DNA from 2 places in the Photorhabdus sp. RM323S genome. Region 1 is predicted to be linked to the other one. Evidence: predicted binding sites of a transcription regulator. Region 1 holds the regulator's gene; the other holds the start of a gene.
What was found. Region 1 encodes PhoB, which activates phosphate uptake and scavenging genes when phosphate is short. Its sites were predicted from a motif close to CTGTCATAAAACTGNCNNAT; they were not measured.
Positions count from the first base shown of each region.

Region 2: pstS (phosphate ABC transporter substrate-binding protein PstS) is a predicted target of PhoB. The motif match lies at 3,675-3,694, and genes of this name have one in related genera.

Region 1 covers NZ_JBHFKZ010000037.1:16,720-24,875, forward strand. Annotated here, with positions in the region: gene ACGF7G_RS15030 (ACP phosphodiesterase) at 34-654, shown strand; gene ACGF7G_RS15035 (peroxiredoxin C) at 815-1,417, shown strand; gene ggt (gamma-glutamyltransferase) at 1,633-3,396, shown strand; gene brnQ (branched-chain amino acid transport system II carrier protein) at 3,550-4,881, opposite strand; gene phoR (phosphate regulon sensor histidine kinase PhoR) at 5,231-6,568, opposite strand; gene phoB (phosphate regulon transcriptional regulator PhoB) at 6,592-7,281, opposite strand; gene sbcD (exonuclease subunit SbcD) at 7,541-8,156, shown strand, end outside.
Region 2 covers NZ_JBHFKZ010000007.1:82,547-90,702, reverse strand. Annotated here, with positions in the region: gene pstB (phosphate ABC transporter ATP-binding protein PstB) at 1-554, opposite strand, end outside; gene pstA (phosphate ABC transporter permease PstA) at 587-1,471, opposite strand; gene pstC (phosphate ABC transporter permease PstC) at 1,473-2,429, opposite strand; gene pstS (phosphate ABC transporter substrate-binding protein PstS) at 2,527-3,567, opposite strand; gene envZ (two-component system sensor histidine kinase EnvZ) at 3,780-5,111, opposite strand; gene ompR (two-component system response regulator OmpR) at 5,108-5,827, opposite strand; gene ACGF7G_RS05470 (amino acid adenylation domain-containing protein) at 6,802-8,156, shown strand, end outside.

The DNA.
Region 1 (8,156 bases):
CATAACTTCGCTGATTTATATTATAATCACCAGATGAATTTTCTCGCTCACCTTCATTTAGCTACTCTGGCTGAAAGCTCCCTGTTAGGGAACCTGATGGCGGATTTTGTTCGCGGTAATCCAGAGGGGCAATACAGCGCTGACGTGGTTGCAGGCATTCGCATGCATCGACGGGTTGATGCATTAACAGATACCCACCCGTTGGTTACTCAAGCCCGTCACCTGTTCAGTAGCCAATATCGACGGGTGGCGCCGATTACATTAGATATTATTTGGGATCACTTCCTTTCCCTACATTGGGATAAACTGGTTCCCGGTGACTCATTACCGGCATTTATTCACAGTGCCCACAGTCAAATAGAACCCCATCTTTATAAAACTCCCGAAAAATTTCAGGAAATGAATGAATTTTTATGGTCACAAAACTGGTTGATCCGCTATGCAGATCTTACATTTATCGCAAATGTACTAAATGGAATGGCCCGAAGACATCCCAGATTATCTGCTTTATCGGGATCATTTCAGGATATAGAACACCATTACTCTGACCTCGAAGCGTTATTCTGGCAATTTTATCCCTATATGATGGAAAAAGCGGAAAATAAAGATTTTTATAACCTTCCCCAAATGAAACTGGAAACCGCCCCCAATTAACAACGTGGGTAAAGCGTTACAGTAAAGAAAATAAAAATAAAGTATTGATAGGTAAAATCTATTGCAAAAATTAGTATTTTACCCTTTATTAATGTACGCTAATTCCTTATTCTGCATCCAATTTTTACATAAACCCCAGTTAAAACTACAGGAGTAACTCATGGTTCTGGTAACTCGTCAAGCCCCTGACTTTACAGCAGCAGCTGTCCTTGGCAACGGCGAAATAGTTGGGAATTTCAACCTGAAAAAACACTTGAACGGTAAACCTGCCGTTATCTTCTTCTGGCCGATGGACTTTACTTTCGTATGTCCTTCTGAGCTGATCGCATTCGACCACCGCTACGAAGAGTTCAAAAAACGCGGTGTTGAAGTTGTTGGTGTTTCTTTCGACTCTGAATTTGTCCACAACGCATGGCGTAAAACTCCTATCGATAACGGTGGTATCGGCGAAGTTAAATATGCAATGGTTGCTGATACTAAACGCGAAATTCAAAAAGCATACGGTATTGAGCACCCAGAAGCGGGCGTAGCTCTGCGTGGCTCTTTCCTGATCGACAAAAACGGCGTTGTCCGTCACCAAGTGGTTAACGATCTGCCACTGGGCCGTAACATTGACGAAATGCTGCGTATGGTTGACGCACTGCAATTCCACGAAGAGCACGGCGATGTATGCCCTGCACAGTGGGAAAAAGGTAAAGAAGGTATGGGCGCGTCTCCAGACGGCGTAGCTAAATACCTGTCCCAAAACGCCGCTAAACTGTAACCCACGACGTTACCAATATTCAGACCAGTTGGTATCTTCCAACTGGTTTTTTTCTCTGAGATTCCTCGTTTTGTAACCTTGCGCACAAAAAAAAACCTTCCTGATAACTATCACCTCTTATAATTAAATTTACAATTAGTTAACATTAAAATTCGTGTAAAAGTAAGCACTTCCACTTATAAAAATCGCCTCGCAAAATGACAGGAGTTCACAACATGTTGAAAACATGGAAAACACCACTGGCAATAATATCCTTACTCATCTCGTCGCATCTTTATGCCGCTTCAGAACCCGCCGTTGAAGCTAAGAATGGCATGGTTGTCTCGGCCCAACACCTTGCTTCACAAGTTGGTGTAGATATCCTCAAAATAGGTGGAAATGCTATTGATGCAGCGGTTGCTGTTGGCTATGCCCAAGCCGTTGTAAACCCATGCTGTGGCAATATCGGTGGGGGTGGTTTTATGACAATTCATCTGGCTAATGGCACAAATACTTTTATTAACTTCCGCGAAACCGCACCAAATGCGGCAAGTGCCAATATGTATCTGGATAAAGAAGGCAACATTATTAAAGGATCCAGTTTATATGGCTACCTAGCAGTCGGAGTGCCCGGAACCGTGATGGGGCTGGACAGTGCCCTAAAGAAATATGGCAAACTCAATCGTCAACAGGTCATGGCACCTGCAATTAAACTGGCTCGTGAAGGTTACATACTGACCCGAGCAGACACCGATATTCTGGACACTTCAATCAAACGTTTCCGCAAAGATCCAGAAGCAGCCCGCATCTTCCTGCGTAAAGATGGCTCCCCTTATCAACCGGGCGACAAGTTAATACAAACCGATCTGGCAAATACACTGGAATTAATCGCCAAAGAAGGACAAAAAGCGTTCTATCATGGGGATATTCCTAAACGGGTTGCAGAAGCAGCCAAAAAATCAGGCGGCATTATTACCGAAGCCGATTTCGCCAACTATAAAATCTCAGAAACACTCCCCGTCACCTGTAGCTATCGCGGTTATAAATTTATCTCTTCACCGCCACCCAGTTCAGGGGGAGTAACAATGTGTGAAACTCTGAATATTCTGGAAAGCTACAACCTCAAAGAAATGGGATTCAACTCTGCTGATTATATTCACACACTGACGGAAGCGATGCGTCATGCCTATATGGACAGAAATACTTATCTTGGCGATCCGGAATTTGTCAAAAACCCAATCGATCGCTTACTGAGTAAGAGCTATGCCGAATCCCTGCGTAAAAAAATAAAACCTGGGGAAGCGACATTATCAGAAAATGTTCAGCCGGGTGTTGGACCACATGAAAAACCAGAAACCACACACTACTCTATTGTAGATAAAGAAGGTAATGCGGTTTCAACCACTTACACAATCAATGGGCTTTTCGGTGCGGTCGTCATCGCACCAGGAACAGGTTTCTTCCTCAATGATGAAATGGATGATTTCACGACAAAAATTGGTGAAAAAAATCTGTATGGACTCGTTCAGGGAGCGACTAACTCTATCGCCCCCGGTAAGCGCCCACTATCATCAATGAGCCCAACACTCGTCACTAAAGACAATAATATATTCCTTGTTCTGGGCTCACCCGGCGGCTCGCGTATTATCTCTATCACGTTGCAAACGGCCTTAAACATCATTGATCACGGTATGCCACCTCAGGAAGCGGTCAATAGCCCCCGCATACATCACCAATGGTTACCAGATGAAGTTTATTATGAGCAACGTGGTATTTCTAAAGACTCACTGAATTTGCTGGAAAAAATGGGATATAAGATGGTAGAACAAACACCGTGGGGAGCTGCCGAGTTAATTATGGTTGGTTTACCAAAAGCCGCCGGCGTTTCAAATACAGGCCATTCGGGTAACGATGCTGCCGTATCTGGTCAAGTTCGTGAAAACTATTTCTATGGTGCCAATGATGTTCGGCGTCCAGCAGGTGCTGCTATAGGTTACTAATGACAGCTCGATCAGGAAACCAGCAAACCATGTATGTAGAAACCATGTAGAAACAGCTCAAGATATCGGGATGGAATACCTTTCTCAGGCACCCCATCCCGTGCTTTCTCTAACTGACTGACGATGACAAACGGTCAAATAAACGGACCATCATCACTGATGGCTTTGACTTTCTTGTGAACCAGAACGTCCCCAAATACGGTCATAAATACCAAACACAACCAGAACCAACAGGGATGGCGCTAACCAAGCTAATCCTTGATCAGCCAACGGTAAACGAGTTGCCCAGTTTGGTAATAAATACACCAAGGTTTCTGATGACTTGATAGCATCTAAAATACCAAACAGCAGACTGATTAACATAACCGAAGCCAAAACACGGCTGAAATTATTCCACCAGCGCAGAGTAAAACTCAGAACAATCAAAACGATACAAGGTGGATAAATCGCAGTCAGTACCGGAATAGAAATATTAATCAAATGACTCAGACCAAGGTTAGAAGTCAGCATAGAGAACAAACCAAGGATCAGAACCAATGAATGGTAAGACAAAGGCAGATAACGGCTGAAAAACTCAGCACACGCACAAGTCAACCCAACCGCAGTCACCATACAGGCGACAAAAATCAACACAGCGAGGAAAAGAGAGCCAACATCACCAAAAGTATGCTGAACATAAGCATGCAAAATTACAGCGCCATTTTCCGCATGAGGAATTAATGATCCACTGCCAGAACCCAGTTTGAACAGAGACAGATAAACCAACACCAGACCGAACCCGGCAATCACCCCTGCCCACGTCGCATAACGAGTCAACAATGAAGATGAAGCAACGCCTCTTGAACGCGCCGCGTTAACGATAACAATACCAAATACCATAGCGCCTAAGGTATCCATCGTCAGATAACCATTAACGAAACCACTGGAGAATGGGATTTGCTGATAAGCATCAATTGCAGGAATTGAGCCCCCCGCGGGCCAAAGTAGAGCAGCAACACCAAGTATACCTAACGCCAGCATTTTAATGGGTGCCAGCACATGCCCGACAGTATCAAGTAAACGACCAGGGTAAAGCGAGACAGCAATCACCAGGGCAAAATAAATCAGACTGTAAATAAAGAGCGGTAATTCACCCGAACCGGCAAGGGGAGCAATACCCACTTCAAAAGAAACCGTTGCAGTACGTGGAATTGCGAATAGAGGACCAACAGCCAGATAACAAACCGTCGCCAGCAACAACCCCGCAACCTTACCAATGGGTGAACTCAGTTCTTCAATACCACCGCCTACTTTTGCCAACGCGATGATTGTAATCACCGGCAAACCAACTGCGGTGACTAGAAAGCCTAATGCAGCCACCCAAACATATTCACCCGATTGTAATCCCACCATTGGAGGAAAAATAATATTTCCCGCCCCTACAAACAGGGCAAAGGTCATAAACCCTAACGCCCAAATATCCTTAGATGATAAACGATTTGTCATAATAATTGTTAATTTTTTGTTACCATTTTAATGGCTTGAATAATATAAATACCGCCAATAGTTAAGCCAGCATTGGCAATATTGAACCCTAATTTAACGATTTATTATCAAAATAATATTCACCTGTACCTGTTTAATACAGAACCATAGTGGTTATTATAGATAGAATCGCCAGCAACTGCCCACAAGTAAAACTTTTATAGTGCCAGAAGGCAATAGATAAACCAGAATGCAGAGTCATATACTGCACTCTTTTTCAAAACCAGTGATTGCTGTTAGCTATCATTGAATACACACTATATGATTTGTGTTTTTTTTAACCTGCAACACTAATAATTAATTACGAAGATTAATTATTACTTTTAATCAAACTATCCTTATCTCTTTTACTGGTTATTCTAGCCGGTACAATCAATCCTGACGGTAAAGTAAAATTAAAAGTTGTTCCTTGACCTACTTCACTGGAGATTTCAAGGTGGGAATGGTGGTGATGTAAAGCATGCTTAACAATAGCAAGACCGAGGCCGCTTCCCCCCGTTTGCCTGGAACGGGCTTTATCTACCCGATAGAAACGTTCGGTCAAACGGGGTAAATGTTCTGCACTGATACCGGGTCCATTATCTTTCACGGTAAACTCGGCACCGTGGGAGTTCTTTTTCCAACTGACATCAATCTGAGTACCTTTCGGGGTATGATTCACCGCGTTATAAACCAGATTCGACATTGCACTACGAAGCTGCTCTTCATTGCCGAAAACCTTCAGTTTTTCACCAATATCAAAATTAATTTTATAGCATTCATTACCAAGCGCAGCGGCTTCCTGACGCAATACCTTAAGCATCAGAGGCACATCAACTATTTCATTCATATCAATCTGAGGAGCAGCTTCGATTTTAGAAAGCTGCAATAACTGCTTCACCAGACTATCCATCCTCCGGGTTTGCTCCTGCATCGTATTCAGCGCTTTATTACTCAGCGAGCCAGACACCTCCTGATCCTGCATGACTTCCAAATAACCCTGCAATACAGTTAAAGGGGTACGCATTTCATGGCTGACATTCGCAAAAAAGTCACGGCGGGCATTTTCCAAGGCCCGTTTCTGCGTCACATCTCTGGCAACCATTAATAGTTGCTCTCCAGAGTAAGGCATAACCCGAAACTCAACAGTGAAACCATTATTTAATTCTATTGATAACGGACGTGCAAAATCCCTGGCAAGCATATACCGATTAAAATCAGGATAACGCAGTAAATTAAAAATAGGCTGCCCATTGTCCTCAGGCCAACGAAAACCCAGTAAATGCTGGGCCAAACGGTTACACCAGAAAATATTACCCTCAGTTGTCATCATAACAATGGCATCCGGCAATAATTCAGCGCCACTACGAAACCGTTTGATCAACAGCGCCAGTTCACGGCGCCGTTTCCGGTTCCGTTGCTGCATTTGGTGAATACCGTAAAAAATCGGCTCCCATCCTCCTCTTCCCGACGGTGGCAGCATACTGCGATCTAACCATAACCAATCCGAAAGTTTCAGCAAATTATAGCCATGCCATATCAGCGCCAAAAATACCGAAGCAAACAAACACCAGGATAAATGACCAATAAATATCGACAAAACTAATGCAGGCAAACCAAAAAGAAACAGTTCTGAAACCAGTTTTTTCCAGGATAAACGTTCTAACACATCAGGTTCTCCGGTGCGCAAACTCAGTAACGGGTAGAAAAACGATAACCAGTCCCACGAACGGTCTGCACCATTTTATCATGACCACCAATCTCTAATACTTTACGTAAACGGCGAATATGTACATCAACAGTTCTGTCTTCAACATAAACATTTGCTCCCCAAACATAATTGAGCAACTGTTCACGGCTGTAGACCCGTTCAGGATGAGTCATAAAGAAATGAAGTAACTTAAATTCAGTCGGCCCCATATCCAGCGCCAGATCCTGGCTGGTCACACGATGAGAAGTGGCATCCAAAACCAAACCATCCATTTCAATGATATCTTCCATCACCATAGGTGAAATACGCCGCAATACCGCTTTAACTCTGGCAACCAGCTCTTTAGGCGAGAAAGGCTTGGTTATATAGTCATCAGCCCCAACTTCAAGGCCACGAACCCGATCTTCCTCTTCACCACGTGCCGTCAACATCATCACCGGAATATCACGGACATTATTATCCCGTTTCATTTGCTTGATTATCTGCAAACCAGAACCACCAGGGATCATCCAATCCAATAACACCAAATCAGGATAGGGTTCAGATAAACATGCCAGCGCAGAGTCATAATCTTCCGCCTCTACCGGCTGATAGCCATTTTTTTCCAGCACAAAACAGACCATCTCACGAATCGGAGCTTCATCTTCAACGACCAGAATACGTCTTGTCATGGTTAATCCTGTTAAATATTGAGATAAACGCGATTGAGTTTTAAAGGCATTATGCGTCAGATTTATGACAGATTTATGAAATCCTGCCTTGGTTATCCTCCACCTGCAATCTGTTTCGCAACAATTAATTTAACAATTGTCATATTTCATCATGAATGCGAAGCGGCTCGAAGATATATTCACGAAGCCAGATTTAAAGGCGACATTCAGAATATAGCTATTATAATCATCATTCACTTTAACCCATTGCGGTGGCACTATGCGTATTATTCACACTTCGGACTGGCATCTTGGTCAATATTTTTTTACAAAAAGCCGGGCTGCTGAACATCAACATTTTCTGCGTTGGCTGATTAAACAGGTTGAGGATTACCAGGTCGATGCATTAATTGTTGCCGGAGATGTATTTGATACCGGCTCGCCGCCCAGTTACGCCCGTGAACTATATAATCGCTTTGTTGTTGAACTGCAACCTACTGGCTGTCAGTTAATTATCCTTGGTGGTAATCATGATTCCGTGGCAACGTTGAATGAATCAAAGGAATTGCTTTCCTGCCTGAATACCACCGTCATTGCGAATGCTGACGAAGATCTACAAAAACAGATAAAAACACTTAACACCAGGGCAGGTAAAGCTGGCGCCATCCTCTGCGCAATTCCTTTTCTGCGGCCAAGAGATATTATGACCAGCCAGCCAGGCCAATCAGGAGAACAAAAACAACTGGCGTTACAGGAAGCAATTGCAGAACACTATCATCAACTCTATCAGCAAGCATGTAAATTACGTAATGAGCTGGATTTGCCCTTACCTGTCATTGCCACCGGGCATCTTACCACCGTTGGCGTCACTGCCACAGATTCAGTCCGGGATATTT
Region 2 (8,156 bases), on a different contig from region 1:
GGGTCAAGTGCGGAGCAAGGCTCATCCAATAATAGAACGTCCGGACGGATCGCAATTCCGCGAGCAATACATAAACGCTGTTGCTGACCACCAGACAGACTGTATCCACTCTGATGCAATTTATCCCTGGTTTCATTCCACAATGCGGCTTTGGTCAAAGCCCACTGAACGCGTTCATCCATTTCTGCTCTTGAGAGTTTCTCAAACAGGCGGACACCAAAAGCAATATTGTCATAAATAGACATCGGGAATGGAGTCGGCTTCTGGAATACCATTCCCACTTTGGCACGCAGCAACGCCACATCCTGTTTGTCCGTCAGGATATTATTGCCATCCAGCAAAATTTCTCCTTCTGCCCGCTGCTCACCATACAATTCATACATTTTATTGAAAGTCCGTAACAGCGTAGACTTACCACAGCCAGACGGACCGATAAAAGCCGTTACTTTATTCTTTGCAATATTCAACGTAATGTTTTTCAGCGCGTGAAATTTGCCGTAATAAAAGTTCAGATCACGTACCTGAATTTTACTGCCAGCGATATCATTAGCCATGTTCATTTACTTCTCTCTGTTGAAAATATCAGTCAGTGCTTTTTCTTGGCAAACAGCACACGCGCTACAATGTTAATCAGCAATACACACAGGGTTATCAATAATACGCCTGCCCACGCCAGTTGCTGCCATTCGGAAAATGGACTCATCGCAAATTTAAAAATAGTGACCGGTAAGTTGGCAATTGGCTGACTCAAATCAGTACTCCAGAACTGATTCGAGAGAGAGGTGAACAGCAGCGGCGCTGTTTCCCCGGCAATTCGGGCAATTGCCAGCAATACACCGGTGATAATGCCGGATACTGAGGCTTTCAGCGTGATGGCCGAAATCATCTTCCATTTAGGCGTTCCCAAGGCATAGGCTGCTTCACGTAAGCTATCAGGAACCAGTTTCAACATGTTTTCAGTGGTCCTGATGACAATCGGCACTTGCAACAACGCTAAGGCAATCACCCCTGCCCAACCGGAAAAGTGCTGCATTTTCGTTACAACGACAGTGTAAACAAACAAGCCGACGACAATCGAAGGCGCTGACAGCAAGATATCGTTGATAAAGCGGATCACCTCTGCCAACCATGAACGGCGGCCATACTCGGCCAGATAGATACCCGCCATGATCCCCAACGGAGTACCGATAATCGTCGCCCATAAAATCAACAACCCACTACCAACAATGGCATTTGCCAAGCCACCACCTTCCGTATTCGGTGGCGGTGTCATTTCTGTGAACAACGCCAGCGACATACCATCAAGGCCTTTGGTGACTGTGGAGAACAAAATCCACACCAGCCAGAACAGACCAAACAACATGGTTGCCATTGATAACAGCAGAGCGAGGCGGTTTTTCTGACGGCGCCATGCCTGCTTACGGCTGCGTGCATTTGCATCAATAGGCTTTTGCCCATCCATTGTTGCCATATCAACGCCCCTCATTCTTCGCCAGACGCATTATCATTAATTTTGACAACGCCAGCACAATAAAGGTGATCACAAACAGAACCAGGCCAAGCTCCATCAATGCTGAGGTATGTAAGCCAGATTCAGCTTCAGCGAATTCGTTTGCCAGCGCAGAAGTAATACTGTTGCCCGGCATAAACAATGAGAAACTGTCGAGCTGGTAAGTATTACCGATGATAAAAGTCACTGCCATCGTCTCCCCCAGCGCACGGCCAAGGCCCAGCATGACACCACCAATCACGCCATTGCGGGTGTAAGGCAATACAATGTGCCAGATAACTTCCCAGGTAGTACAACCGATACCATAAGCGGATTCTTTCATCATGACCGGTGTTTGTTCGAACACATCACGTATAACCGAGGCGATATAAGGGATAATCATGATAGCGAGAATGACACCAGCCGCCAGAATGCCGATACCAAAGGCCGGACCGGAGAACAGTTCACCCACAATTGGCATACCGGAAAGGATATTGCCGACCGGCTGCTGAAAATAGGTGGCAAACAGAGGTGAAAAAACAAATAACCCCCACATACCATAAACAATACTTGGAATTGCGGCCAGCAACTCAATTGCTACCCCAAGCGGACGTTTCAACCAGTTAGGCGCCAGTTCCGTCAGAAACAGTGCAATCCCGAAACTGACAGGCACCGCAATGATCAAAGCAATCAACGAAGTGACCAACGTACCGTAAATAGGCACCAATGCACCAAATTGTTCTGCCGGGGCATCCCACTCTTTATGCCAGAGGAAAGAGATGCCGAACTGCTGGATACTGGGCCAGGAGGCGATAATCAACGAGATAATGATGCCTCCCAGCAAAAACAAAGTCATCAGCGCAGCTAGCCGAACCAGTGCACTGAAAATAATATCGCCGTTTTTACTGGGTGCTTTTATTGCCGTTTTCTGTTCGGCCATAGAGCTTATTCTCATCCGGTTTAACTCCCCCTTAAACGGGGGAGAAATCAAAACTACAAATTTAATCGATACTTCAAACCGTTGCCATCAACACGATTTAGTACAGAACCTTGCCGTTGCTATCCTTCACATGGGTTTTCCAGGCCGCACGAACTTGCTCAACCACTTCTTTTGGCAGGGTTGCATAATCCAGATCATTCGCTTGTTTACTGCCTTTCTCGTAAGCCCAGTCAAAGAATTTCAGTATTTCGGCCCCCTTGGCGGCGTCTTTTTGCTGTTTGTGAACCAGAATAAAGGTGGTGGAAGTAATCGGCCACGCGTTTTCACCTTGTTGGTGAGTCAAATCCTGAGCAAACGTTTTGTGCCATTCCGCGTTCTTTGCTGCGGCGCTGAAACTCTCTTCTGTCGGGCTGACAACATTGCCATCAGCAGAGACCAGTTTGGTATAAGCCAAATGATTCTGTTTAGCGTAGGCATATTCAACATAACCAATGGACCCCGTCAGGCGCTGAACGAATGCGGCAATGCCATCATTGCCTTTACCACCTAACCCAACAGGCCAACTTACCGTGGAACCTGCACCGACTTTTACTTTCCACTCGCTATTCACTTTAGAGAGATAACGGGTAAACACAAAAGAGGTGCCGGAGCCATCCGCACGACGTACCACTGCAATATCCTGCTCTGGCAGTTTTACCCCCGGATTTAATTTAGTAATCGCCGGATCATTCCACTTTTTCACTTTACCTAAATAAATATCACCCAACGTTTTACCATCCAGTGTTAATTCACCAGATTTAATTCCAGGAATATTCACCGCCAGTACGACTCCACCGATGACCGTCGGGAATTGAAACAAGCCATCAGCCGCTAATTTTTCATCGGATAAGGGCGCATCGGAAGCACCGAAATCAACGGTATTTGCCAGAATTTGTTTTACGCCACCGGAAGAACCGATGCCTTGATAATTGACTTTATTACCGGTCTCTTTTTGATAAGAATCTGCCCACTTGGCATACACCGGGGCGGGAAATGTCGCACCTGCCCCCGTCAAGCTGGAAGCAGCGAATACAGACAGGGTTGTCAAAGAAAATGTCGCTGCCATTATGCCGGCTACGGTGATACGCATTAGTTTCATAACCCCTCCTAATGGGATATTGAGAATCAACAAAGAAATGTGTTCGTCAGATTAAAAAAGGTGTAGAAGGGAAAATAGGTCAATTTAGTTACAGCAAAATGTCTTAATTATGACATTTTTATGACAGCACAATGCAAACTCAGCCTGATGCTGACATAAAACTGTCATTTCCACAGGCCTTGAAATTAAAGCCGGAGATTATCATCAGGCCATTAAAAATTATCTTCCACAACAGGAATACAGGCACGAATAGATAATCCCCCTCTTGGGCTGGTGCCAATTTCAATTTTCCCGTCATGAGCATCAATAATCCGCTGAACAATAGCCAAACCTAACCCCGTTCCACTGTTGCTGCGCGCTCTTTCGCCCCGAACAAATGGCTGAAATAACTGCGGCAAATCTTCCGGCTTAATTCCTGCGCCATCGTCTTCCACCTGAAACCAGGCAAATTCATGTGTCTGACCACTGCTGACTTTAATCCAGCCATTACCATAACGATTGGCATTGACCAGCATATTAGCCAATGCCCGTTTAATGGAAATCGGGTTCGCGTTAACGGTTATTGGGGGAAGAGACAGATTATTTTCAATATCCTGCTCGTAGCCATTCTCTGCGGAAATAACCTCTTTGAGAATAGAATTAAGCTCACAGAATTCCATTGGCATTTCCTGCCCGGTACGGAGATAATCAATAAATTGCGCAATAATGGCATTGCATTCTTCAATATCTTTATTGATAGATTCAGACAAATAAGCATCTTCCTTGCTCATCATTTCTGTTGCCAAGCGGATACGTGTCAGTGGAGTACGCAAATCATGACTTACCCCGGCAATTAATATCGTCCGATCACTTTCCAATAACTTTATTCCTGCGGACATTTGGTTAAATGCACGAATAGAAGCGCGAACTTCCAGCGACCCTGCCTCCCGCACCGTAGGCATCATAATACCTTTACCTGTCTGTCTGGCAGCATACTCCATTTCCAGCAAGGGCCGGTTCTGAAAACGGATATAAAGCCAGATACAGCCAAACGTCAGTAATAAAATTGCCAATGTATAACGGAAAATGGGTGAGAATTGATTTTGCTCGATCTCAGTCAGAGGAACCCTGACCCAAATATCGGGGGCCAAATAAGAATTAAGCCAAAGTATAGGGCTCTCTTTGTTTATCTCCAGACGCAGATCAGCTTTGCCACCAAGGTATTGACTCATCTTCTCACTCAGGAAATCATAATGCCTGGCCCAACGTAAACCTTGTATCTCCGCGTCAGACTCAGAATACAGCGTAATACCCAACTCCTGATAAATCTCCCGGCGCACTACCGGTGAGATCACCAGAAAAGATCCGTCCTCCAGCTTCAATCTTTCAGCCATTAAAGTACGAACTTCATACGCTAATACTTTATTAAACTGCTGCAAGCTTGGCATGATAACGAAATTCACAACGACCAGGTAACTGGTTACTAGACTGATAAACAGCATAGCCATGACCAAGAATAAAGTACGGGTAAAAGTGCTGCGAGGGGAAAATCGCAATCGCTTCATACACGGCTCCCATCAGGCACAAAAACATAGCCCAGCCCCCAGATGGTCTGGATATAGCGCGGGTGTGCAGGATCTTCTTCAATCACACGGCGCAGACGTGAAACCAAAACATCAATAGATCGCTTCATAGTGCTGTATTCCCGGCCGAGGGCTAAACCCATTAGCTTATTACGGGACAGCGGTACACCAGGATAAGAAACCAACACTTTTAATATGGCAAACTCACCACTGGTCAGTACTATATGTTCATCTCCCTGAAACATTTCCCGAGTACTCAGATTAAGACTGAACTTACCAAAATTAATAATTGCATCATCCTCAGCGGGTATGCCCAGTAATTTATTGGCCTGACGACGTAATACCGCCCGGATACGTGCCAATAACTCACGAGGATTAAATGGCTTAGGAATATAATCATCAGCGCCAATCTCCAACCCAACAATGCGGTCTACTTCTTCCCCTCTTGCCGTCACCATAATAATCGGCACCGGATTATTTTGTTTTCTCAGTCTTTGGCAAACAGAAAGCCCATCTTCTCCAGGTAACATTAAATCCAATACAATTAAGCTAACGGATTCCCGTGTCAATAAGCGGTCCATCTGCTCCGCATTAGCAGCACTACGTACCTGAAAACCTTGTTCTGTCAGATAACGCTCTAATAACGTTCGTAAACGCATGTCATCATCCACCACAAGGATTTTGTTACCTTCTTGCATTATTGAACTCCAAATAAATACTACATGCTTTGCTAAATTTATCATTATGAAGAAGATTAAACCAAAGATAGAAACCAGATATATATATTTTAAGATAATTTCTTATAGGACTTATTTTCATACGTTATTAATCTGAATGTTAATTCAATGGTAAGCCACTGACTGCCAAAACCCTATAACCTGCTGTTATTAATTGATTTTTTACGATAATTTCAGCACCAGCTGGTTTACTCATCAATATCCTGGCTACCGGCGAATTAACCGAAATCCACCAGCTAACTGCATCAAATTCATCAGACAGGCTAAACGAACAATGCTTTCCGCTTCATATCATCTTCCCATCAGATCCACGCGCCAGCATAAACCTTTCCTTCCTGACGAGGATCTGGATCGACCATTTTCAATACATCCCAATATTTGGACAAGAAACTACCCGGATAGGTTTCTCTTAATCTTTTCTTACCATAATAAACAATTTAGTTCGCTTTTTCTCCGATTGAACCCTCTGACCTGTTTTTCATTATTAGTAAAGCAGGAAGCGCGTCACATTTTCTGTCATGCAACCAATACAATTCTTCAACGCTGATACAAATAAATTTACCCAGACAACTGAATAGCTACTCACTTTTTCGCTGGCAGTGGCCAGAAGGAACGACGATGCCTTGATCACCCAAATGTAGCCAATGCGCTGACCTTACAAAATGGGAAAGATTTAGACTCACAATTTCGGAGCGAAAACTTTACTCTTTAGTGGTTAAAAGACACAAATATAATTTACACGCTATGTCACAGATGACAAATTATGGCTACTATCAGTAAATATGAAAAATAATACAGGGATCACCCAGCCAGAATAAAAACATGATTACTTTTATAATAAATCAAATTGTTATGTCATTTTTTTGCTTGACAATGAAAAGTCGACATAATCGCAATGACATAGAGTGTTCCTTTTCGTCTTCAAGGGTTACGATATGAAACAATTACAAAAAGTAATATCTCTTACTCCATATCAACAAGATATCTTTTTTGAAAATCAGCGCAACCCACAAAGCGCTCAATACACTTTGGCACAGATACGGTACCTTTCCGGGGATATTAATCTTGATAAGCTCGTTATAGCGGCAAATAATGTTCTTAATCAGGAAATCATCGGCAAAATACAAATTTTAGAAGAAAATGAGTTATTAACCCAGCGTATCAATCATTGTATGGCTGAGGTTAAAGTCGAGATAATCAACAGCGAATATTTACAATCACAATCTCAAACTGGTGAAGACTTTATTGCGGCATGGCCGGCTAAAGTATTCAGTTTAACCGGTGTTCCTCTGTTAGAAGTCGCCATTGTTACCCCGAACCAAGCTAATTATGTTGCCCTTTTGTTACGTACTCATCATATTGTTTGCGATGGCTGGGGGATGAATTTACTCAGCACAAAAATCCTCCAGCAATATCAAAGTTCAGAACCAGCCCCAGAATATGCCTTTAACACGCAAAAAGAGTATTTGGCGGCTATTACCCAATCGTTAGAACATCTAAAACACCCTTCCACGGTGAATGAAGTTTCTGCGCTGGCGAAAACTATCGAAGGGGTTGAACCCGTTTTATTTACCCGTCAGAAGTCAACCGGAAATACCCAATTTATAAAACAGCAGATGACATTAACCCGTTATCAGGTTGAAAGTGCACTAACTACTGGAATGTCCCCTCTTTTAGTTATGACCACAGCACTTGCTGTTTTATTAACACGGATACACAACAATTCTCATATCACTATCGGTATCCCGCTATTTAACCGTCAGGAAAGTAATATCAATACCATTGGTGAATGGGCCAATACGCTACCAATTTCCGTGACCGTTGACTCCGCGATGAGTTTGCGGGTATTAACCCAGCAAATTAAGCAAAAAATTAAATTTCTGAAACAATATGAACATGTTCCTCTGAGCCAACTGATAAAAACACACAATAGGGCCGGTAATATTTCCCGCCTGCTATTTGATGTTACAGTTTCCTATCTTCAATTACAGAAGATTCCTGCGTTCGAAAAGATTGAACACCATACAAATTCTTACGCCAATGGTCATGAAACAGATGTTTTAGCCATTCATATGATTACCAATGGTGACAACAATGATGTCGCCATCAATTTCCGGGGTGCCGCTGATGTTTTCAATACTGACTATTCATTTGAACAGTTTACCGCATCACTTTCCCAAATAATTTTACAAATCATCACAGCACCGGACAGTGGGATTTCACATATTGATATTTTTCCGACAGAGAAGGAGCAACAACTGCAATCCTTTGAACAAGGGCCAAATATCGC